One region of the Geobacillus lituanicus genome, then DNA from elsewhere that is predicted to be linked to it. Evidence: riboswitches for the same ligand, from Rfam matches in the RefSeq annotation. Region 1 holds a riboswitch; the other holds the start of a gene.
What was found. Region 1 has a riboswitch for S-adenosylmethionine ahead of metK (methionine adenosyltransferase). Riboswitches for the same ligand answer to the same signal wherever they lie in the genome.

Region 1 (4,142 bases):
CGCTCATCGGCATGGGCTCGATCATTTTGGACCGCGCGGAAATCGGGGAAGGCGCATTTATCGGCGCCGGCAGTTTAGTGCCGCCGGGCAAAAAAATTCCGCCCAACACGCTCGCCCTCGGCCGCCCGGCCAAAGTCGTCCGCGAACTGACGGAAGACGACCTCCGCGAAATGGAGCGCATCCGCCGCGAATATGTGGAAAAAGGGCAATATTACAAAGCGCTGCAGCAAGCCGCGCGTCCTCACGAAAAAGAGCTGCCGTAATCCGGCAGCTCTTGTTCTGTTGCGTTTGCCGACGCCTGAAACGACTCGCGCATCCGCGCCGTCCGGCCTTACTTGTTCGCCAGCGCCAGCGCTTGTTCTCTCAGCGTCGTCGCTTTATCAGTGCGCTCCCACGGCAAGTCGATGTCCGTACGCCCGAAATGCCCGTAAGCGGCCGTCTGTTTGTAAATCGGGCGGCGCAGGTCAAGCATTTTGATGATGCCCGCCGGGCGGAGATCGAAGTTGCTGCGCACGACCTCAATCAAAATGTCTTCCGACACTTTGCCGGTGCCGAACGTATCAATGGAAATCGATACCGGACGGGCGACGCCGATCGCGTAGGCGAGCTGCACTTCGCATTTGTCGGCCAGTCCTGCCGCAACGATGTTTTTCGCCACATAGCGGGCCGCATACGCCGCCGAGCGGTCGACTTTCGTCGGGTCTTTGCCCGAGAACGCACCGCCGCCATGGCGGGCGTAGCCGCCGTACGTGTCGACAATGATTTTCCGCCCCGTCAGCCCAGCATCCCCTTGCGGACCGCCGATGACAAACCGTCCTGTCGGGTTGATGAAATAGTTCGTGTTCTCATCAAGCAGCTCGGCCGGCACGACCGGTTTGATGACATGCTCCTTAATGTCGCGCTCGATTTGCTCTTGCGTAATTTCCGGATGGTGCTGCGCGGACACGACGATCGTATCGACGCGCACCGGTTTGCCGTTTTCATCGTATTCGATCGTCACTTGCGTTTTCCCGTCCGGCCGCAAGTACGGCAAGACGTCCGTTTTACGCACTTCCGCCAATCGACGCGCCAAGCGGTGCGCAAGCGAAATCGGCAGCGGCATCAATTCTTCCGTCTCATTGCAGGCGAACCCAAACATCAATCCTTGGTCGCCGGCGCCGATCGCTTCAATTTCCTCGTCAGTCATCTGACCTTCGCGCGCCTCAAGCGCCCGGTCCACCCCCATCGCAATGTCCGGCGACTGTTCGTCAATCGACGTCAGCACCGCGCACGTATCGGCGTCAAATCCGTATTTGGCGCGCGTGTAGCCGATCTCCCGGACCGTATCGCGGACGATGCGCGGAATGTCCACGTACGTTGATGTTGTGATTTCCCCACTCACGAGCACCAGCCCGGTCGTCACGCTCGTTTCGCAGGCGACGCGGGCGTTCGGGTCTTTTTCCAAAATGGCATCCAAAATGGCATCAGAAATTTGGTCGCAAATTTTATCCGGATGTCCTTCTGTCACAGACTCTGACGTAAACAAGCGGCGTTTGGCTGACATTCGGTTTGTTTCCTCCTCTTAACATAATGTGGCGACACGGAACTCATTTCCCTTTTTCCCTTCGCAATATAAAAAACCTTTCCTGTAACGGCTGAGGAAAGGTCATGGCAATCGTATTGCTTCCTTTCACTCTTATCGTTCAAGGACTGCGCCTTGCCACAGGTTAGCACCATTTCACACATGTCCAGTTGTGACGGTTGCTGGGCTTCATCGGGCCTGTCCCTCCACCGGCTCGGGATAAGAGTATCCGTTCAATGAATTATCTTATCGCAATTGAAGGAACAAAGTCAACCGCAGAAGTGAATTTTTTATCATCCCGCTTCCGCGCACGAACCCAAGCAAAGGAGGAATGAGCGCCTTTCCCTTGCCTCCATAAAACAAAGGGAAGCTAAACGCAGCCCCTTTGTTTTGTATAGGAGGGGAGCGCGTCTATATAAACGTGCCGCTTCCGGCTGCATGCTTGAACAAGACGAGGCGGATTTGGCAAACGTATTGCCGATTTGGGTCATCACTGCCTGCTTCCTTAATAGCAAGACAGTAAGACAACCCGGGAACGGCCGCCTCCCGCTTGAAGCCCAGGCGGGAGAGCGTGCAAAATCTGAAAAATAGGCAAAATAAGTTCAAAAAAACCCACACAATTAGTATGGACTATTAATAAAAATGTGTTATACTATTTTCAAGAGTGATTACAAAAAGAAGGCAGGTTGTGAACATGGGGATCGCAAACATGACAAATAAGCTGGATGTATTGCTGCAAAAACCGTACGTACATCACCAATTGTCCGCCGCCGAGCTCGTCGAGAAAGTATTGCAGCGGAACGAAGGACGGCTGACCCACACCGGGGCGGTTGCCGTGACAACCGGCAAGTACACGGGGCGGTCGCCGAAAGACAAATACATCGTCGAAGAACCGTCCACGAAGCAAACGATCGACTGGGGAACGGTCAACCAGCCGATCTCTCCGGAAACGTTTGAGAAACTGTACGACAAAGTGCTCGATTATTTAATGAAACAAGATGAACTGTTCGTCTTTAAAGGCTTTGCCGGCGCCGATCCGAAATACCGGCTGCCGATTCAAGTCGTCAACGAATTCGCCTGGCACAACTTGTTCGTCCATCAGCTGTTCGTCCGCCCGAGCGCCGAGGAGCTCGCCGCGCACGAGCCGCAATTCACCGTCATTTGCGCGCCGAACTTTAAAGCCGACCCGAAGGTGGACGGGACGCGCTCGGAAGCGTTCATCATCATCTCGTTTGAACGGCGCACCGTGTTGATCGGCGGCACCGAGTATGCCGGCGAAATGAAAAAATCGATTTTCTCGGTCATGAACTATGTGCTGCCGGAACAAGGCATCCTGCCGATGCACTGCTCGGCCAACGTCGGGCAGGAAGGCGACGTCGCCCTCTTTTTCGGCTTGTCGGGAACGGGAAAAACGACGCTCTCGACCGACCCGAACCGCCGCTTGATCGGCGATGACGAACACGGTTGGTCAAGCCGCGGCATTTTCAACATCGAAGGCGGCTGCTATGCGAAATGCATCAAGCTATCGCGCGAGAAAGAGCCGCAAATTTTTGACGCCATCGGCTTCGGCGCGGTGCTCGAAAACGTCGTTCTCGATGACGCGACGCGGGTGCCGAATTACGACGACGGCACGCTGACGGAAAACACACGCGCCGCCTACCCGCTTCAGGCGATCCAAAACATCATCGACCCGAGCGTCGCCGGCCATCCGTCCACGATCGTGTTTTTGACAGCCGATGCGTTCGGCGTCCTGCCGCCGATCAGCAAGCTGACGCGCGAACAGGCGATGTACCATTTCTTAAGCGGCTACACAAGCAAGCTCGCCGGCACCGAACGCGGCGTCACCGAACCGGAAGCAACGTTCTCAACGTGCTTCGGCGCACCGTTTTTGCCGCGCCCGGCCGTTGAGTACGCGGAAATGCTCGGGCAAAAAATCGCCGAACACAACGTCCGCGTCTTTTTGGTCAACACCGGCTGGACAGGGGGGCCGTACGGCGTCGGAAGCCGCATGAAGCTCGCCTACACCCGGGCGATGGTGCAAGCCGCCGTCGAAGGGGAGCTCGACAACGTCGAAACGGTCAAAGATCCGATTTTCGGCCTCGCCATCCCGACCCGCGTCCCGGGCGTGCCGGATGACGTCCTGCAGCCGCAAAACACATGGGCCGACAAACAAGCATACGAACAAAAAGCAAAAGAGCTAGCGCAAAAATTCCGCGCCAACTTCCAAAAATTCGCCCACATCGATCCGTCCATCGAAAAACTCGGCGGACCGCTCGTTTAACAAGACCCCAACCGGACAGGGAGCCGTTCCCTGTCCGGCTGTTTTTTCGAACGCATAAAATGATTGTCGTCGATCCCCCGGGATTTTTGTACGATTGGAGGTCGACGACAATGCGAAGGCGGGTTTACTTCTTCAGCTGTTCAATCTTTTCCGCCGGCAGCCCGGTCAGTTCGTGGATCGTGTCGACATCGTACCCTTTCGCCAACATTTTCTTCGCGACGTCGATTTTCCCTTCCTCGATCCCTTTTTGACGTCCCTGTTCAATCCCTTGCTTCATCCCTTGCTTTATTCCTTGTTTCA
Region 2 (4,142 bases), 1.5 Mb from region 1:
CCGTTTGACGCATACAGTTCAGAAATCAAATTGTTGTCCACGGTATGAACGTGCAAGACGCAACCGGCGTTTGTGCGGTTGTAAATTTCCACATGCAGCAGCGTCTCCGCTGATGGCTTTAAATGTGTTTTCTCCGCTGGTCGGCCGGCAGCGTCAACGAGCAAGAAGTCCTCATCCGTTTGCTTCCGCTTATCCTTGCCGCTCGCCGTCACCAAAAACGTCAACGGGTCGTCCGTCACTTTGATCGACAAATTGCCGCTTGTTGCGAAAAACCAATCGCGGGCGGCGAGTTCGGCTTTCACTTCCGCAAGCTCGTTCCACTTTTTCACGACGATGCTCATACGATCACCTCCATTCGCTGCAACGCATCCATCACGTCAAAAAACGTCGCAAATGGCGCGTGCGGCAGGTCAAGCTCTTGACATTTTTCAAGCAGAAAATCGCGCGCCAGCACATAGTCGGCTTGCCTGGCCACCGCCAAGTCGGTGATCGAATCGCCGATGACAACGTGATACCCGTCCGGGCGGGCAAGCCTGCGCAATAGCGACGGCTTGCAGCAGCCGCAGCCGTTTTGGCACCGGCTGTCACATGCATGCGGCCATGTGATGCGGATCGTCTCACCGCTGAAATCGGAGCCGTTGCAAAAAATCCGCTCCGGTTCAATGAGCCCTTCAAGCAGCGGATAGACGAAAAAGTCGATGCCGCCGCTCACGATATAGAGCGGGATGCTTTGCTCTTTTGTCCATGCGACAAACTCGCGGAACCCTTCGCGCAAGCGGGCGGTGCTAAGCAAAAAGTCAACAATCTCCCCTTTCAGCGCTGACGGAAGAAGCGAAAACATTTTTCCGACGCCTTCCTGAACGGAGATGCGCTGGGCGAGAATGTCGTCCTTTAGCGCCTCCCACTCCGGCGGGGCGAACTGTTTCATAATCGCGATGATGTTGTCGTTTTCCGTGATCGTGCCGTCAAAATCGCAAAAAAGAACGAGTTGTTTCGTCATGCTTCCACCTCAATAGCGCCCCAGCGGTCGATCGCCTTTTGCAGCGCCTCGTTGTCTTTCGCCGCTTCACGAAGCGGACGGCCGACCAGCGCTGCGTCGATGGCGGCGCGAAACGCCTTTCCGCCGCCGATCGCCCCGTCCGGGTGGCCGTGGATGCCGCCGCCGGCGTTGACGACGCTGTCAAGGCCAAAATCGCGGACAAGGAGCGGCACCAAGCCCGGATGGATGCCGGCCGATGGCACTGGAAACGCCCGGGCAAACGGCTCTTGTTCATCGGTCAGCGCCCGGGCGATGCCAAGCGCCTGCTCGCGCTCCAAGGCGACGCTGCCGTACGGCGACGGGAACAGAACAAAGTCGGCGCCGGCAAGCCGCAAAAGCTTTCCAAGCAAGAGCGACGGGGCGACGCCGTAAAACTCCGACGGCGTGATCGCGCCGCTGAACGCCGGGTGGGCCATGATCGGAACGGAAATCTCTTCATCTTCCCGCAACCCTTGCAGGACGTCCAATCCATAGGCGAACACGTTGAACAACAGCACATCGGCGCCAAGCTCAGCCGCCCGTTTCGCTTTTTCTTTCAGTTCAAACGTTTTGCCGGTCAAGTTGACGGCATACAGCGTCCGCTTGCCTGTTTGTTCGTACACCTCTTCGAGCGCCGCTTTGCCTTCTGTAATGCGCTTCGCAAATGGCAGACGATCGCTGTCAAACAAAATTTCGTCATCTTTGACCAAGTCAACGCCGCCAAGCGCTTGCTTTTTCAACTCTGATGTCAAATACGCCAAATCGCGGCCGACGATGCCTTTGAAAATGCTCATCAACAGCGGGCGGTCGTACACTCCGACCTTTTCGCGAATGCCGGCGATGCCAAAGCGCGGCCCCGGAAACTGCCGCTTCCATTCTTCCGGAAATGCCAAATCAAGCAACCGCACTTCCCCGTCAAGCGACAGCTTGCCGAACGTCGTCACCAACAATGCTGGCAAATCGGCGCTGAAGTTGACGGTCGGGTAAGCGATTTTGACGATTGCCCGCTTCAACCGCTTGCCGAAATAGGCGTTTACCCGCTCGCTCTCGCCAAGCTCTTCGATCGCAACGACTTCCCCTTTATGCTTGCGAAGCTGGTCTTGCTCTAGCTGCGGCAAGTCGGTCCATGTGCCGACTGTCAAGCCGAGCGCGATTCCTTCCGCCTTTTGGCGAATATCGTGTTCATCATGAAGCAAATACGTCGCAATGACTGCACTCATCGTCCATCCCTCTTTACAATATATGGCGAAATAAAAAAGCCCCTTCCTAAGAAGAGGCGTCATTCATTCATGGCGCTCTTCTTATCTCCCAGCGTTTCCGCTGCAAGAATTAGCACCGTGCTTAGCGTGCGCCAAGCCGGTTGCCGGGCTTCATTGGGCTCGTCCCTCCGCCTGCTCTTGATAAGAAAGCCTGCTCGTTTATGCACTTGTCAAACGATTGGCAAATTTACTTTGAATTATGACAGCCTTTGCCGCCGTTGTCAATCATTTTTTTCAAAACAGCCTGGTCAACGTTGTCCCGTCAACGGTTCATTGCCGCTCTTTTTTTCAAAACAATCCGAGCCGGCCGATCCGCTCCGCCGCTTCGCGAAGCCGCGCTTCATCGGTCAACAATCCAACGCGCACATACCCTTCGCCGTGTTTTCCAAAACCGATGCCTGGGGCGACGGCGACGTGCGCCCGCTCAAGCAACAGATCGGCAAATTCGGCGGATGATGCGCCTTTTGGCAACGGAAGCCAGGCGAAAAATGATCCAGACGGCGCCGGCGCTTCCCAGCCGATCGCGCGCAAAGCATGAATAAACGTATTGCGGCGCGCCTCGTACAAGGCAACGAGCTCCGCGACGCAGTCTTGCGGGCCGAGGAGCGCAGCTGCCGCCGCTTCTTGGACGGCGCCGAACAAGCTGACGTACAAATGATCTTGCAACAACTCAATGGCACGGATGATCCGCTCATTGCCGACAGCGAACGCCACGCGCCAGCCGGCCATATTGTACGTTTTCGAGAACGTGTAGATTTCAACGCCAATGTCTTTCGCCCCGTCCACTTCTAGAAAGCTGACCGGCTTTTGGCCGTCAAAGCCGATCGCGCCATAGGCAAAATCATGCACAACGGCTATGCCGTACTTTTCCGCAAACGCCACCGTTTCAGCAAAAAACTCCTTCGTCGCCGTCGCGCCGGTCGGGTTGTTCGGATAGTTTAAAAACATCAGTTTCGCCCGGTCGGCCGCCGCCCTGGGAATGGCCGAATAATCCGGCAGAAACCCATTCTCCGCGACAAGCGGCATCATTTCCATCCGCGCGCGGGCGAGCGCGATTCCCGACCAATAGTCCGGATAACCCGGGTCCGGGACGAGCACGACATCGCCCGGGTTGACGAGGCAAAGCGGCAGCTCGACAAGCCCGGCTTTGCCGCCGAACAAGATGGCGACCTCGCGGGCCGGGTCGATCGTCACCCCGTACTCGCGCGCGTAAAACGCCGCTACGGCTTCTTTCAAAAACGAGTAGCCTTGAAACGGCGAATATTTATGGTATTTTGGGTTCGCGGCTGCCTTCTGCATCGCTTCGACAATGTGCGCCGGCGTCGGCTGATCCGGATTGCCCTGCCCTAAGTTGATCACATCATAACCCGCCTTGATCTTCGCACCGACTTTCGCCACGAGCGAGGCGAAAAACTGCTTCGGCAGCTGTTCAAGCAGTTCGGAAAAGGGAAATTCGATCGTCATCGTCCACACCTTCTCAAAAATTCTTGAAATTCTAGTGCAACATCATATATCGTTAAAAGCAAAATGTAAAGAAAAATTTTTTTCCGAGGTGAACGCTCATGACGATCCGCATCGCCTGCCTGCAGCTTGACATTGCATTTGGCGATCCAGCAAAAAACGAACAGCAAGCCGAACAGGCCGTGGAATCCGCTGCCAAAGACGGCGCTGACATCATCGTGCTGCCAGAGTTATGGACGACCGGCTACGATTTGACGCGCCTGGATGAAATTGCCGACGAAGGCGCCGAACGGGCGAAGGCGCTCGCTTCCCGATTGGCGCAAACGTACGGCGTCCATTTCGTCGCCGGTTCGGTCGCCAAAAAAACAGCCGCCGGCGTGACAAACACGATGATCGTGGCCGAC

Region 2: linked by a shared signal. The riboswitch ahead of mtnW (2,3-diketo-5-methylthiopentyl-1-phosphate enolase) and the one ahead of metK (methionine adenosyltransferase) in region 1 are both predicted to bind S-adenosylmethionine.

What each region holds. Positions count from the first base shown of each region.
Region 1 is NZ_CP194773.1:2,971,708-2,975,849, forward strand. It holds gene ACR1UW_RS15175 (gamma carbonic anhydrase) at 1-263, shown strand, start outside; gene metK (methionine adenosyltransferase) at 332-1,543, opposite strand; SAM riboswitch class I at 1,673-1,787, opposite strand; gene pckA (phosphoenolpyruvate carboxykinase (ATP)) at 2,256-3,842, shown strand; gene ACR1UW_RS15190 (Rpn family recombination-promoting nuclease/putative transposase) at 3,967-4,142, opposite strand, start outside.
Region 2 is NZ_CP194773.1:1,232,323-1,236,464, reverse strand. It holds gene ACR1UW_RS06240 (methylthioribulose 1-phosphate dehydratase) at 1-341, opposite strand, end outside; gene mtnX (2-hydroxy-3-keto-5-methylthiopentenyl-1-phosphate phosphatase) at 338-1,000, opposite strand; gene mtnW (2,3-diketo-5-methylthiopentyl-1-phosphate enolase) at 997-2,238, opposite strand; SAM riboswitch class I at 2,317-2,425, opposite strand; gene ACR1UW_RS06225 (pyridoxal phosphate-dependent aminotransferase) at 2,566-3,741, opposite strand; gene ACR1UW_RS06220 (carbon-nitrogen family hydrolase) at 3,840-4,142, shown strand, end outside.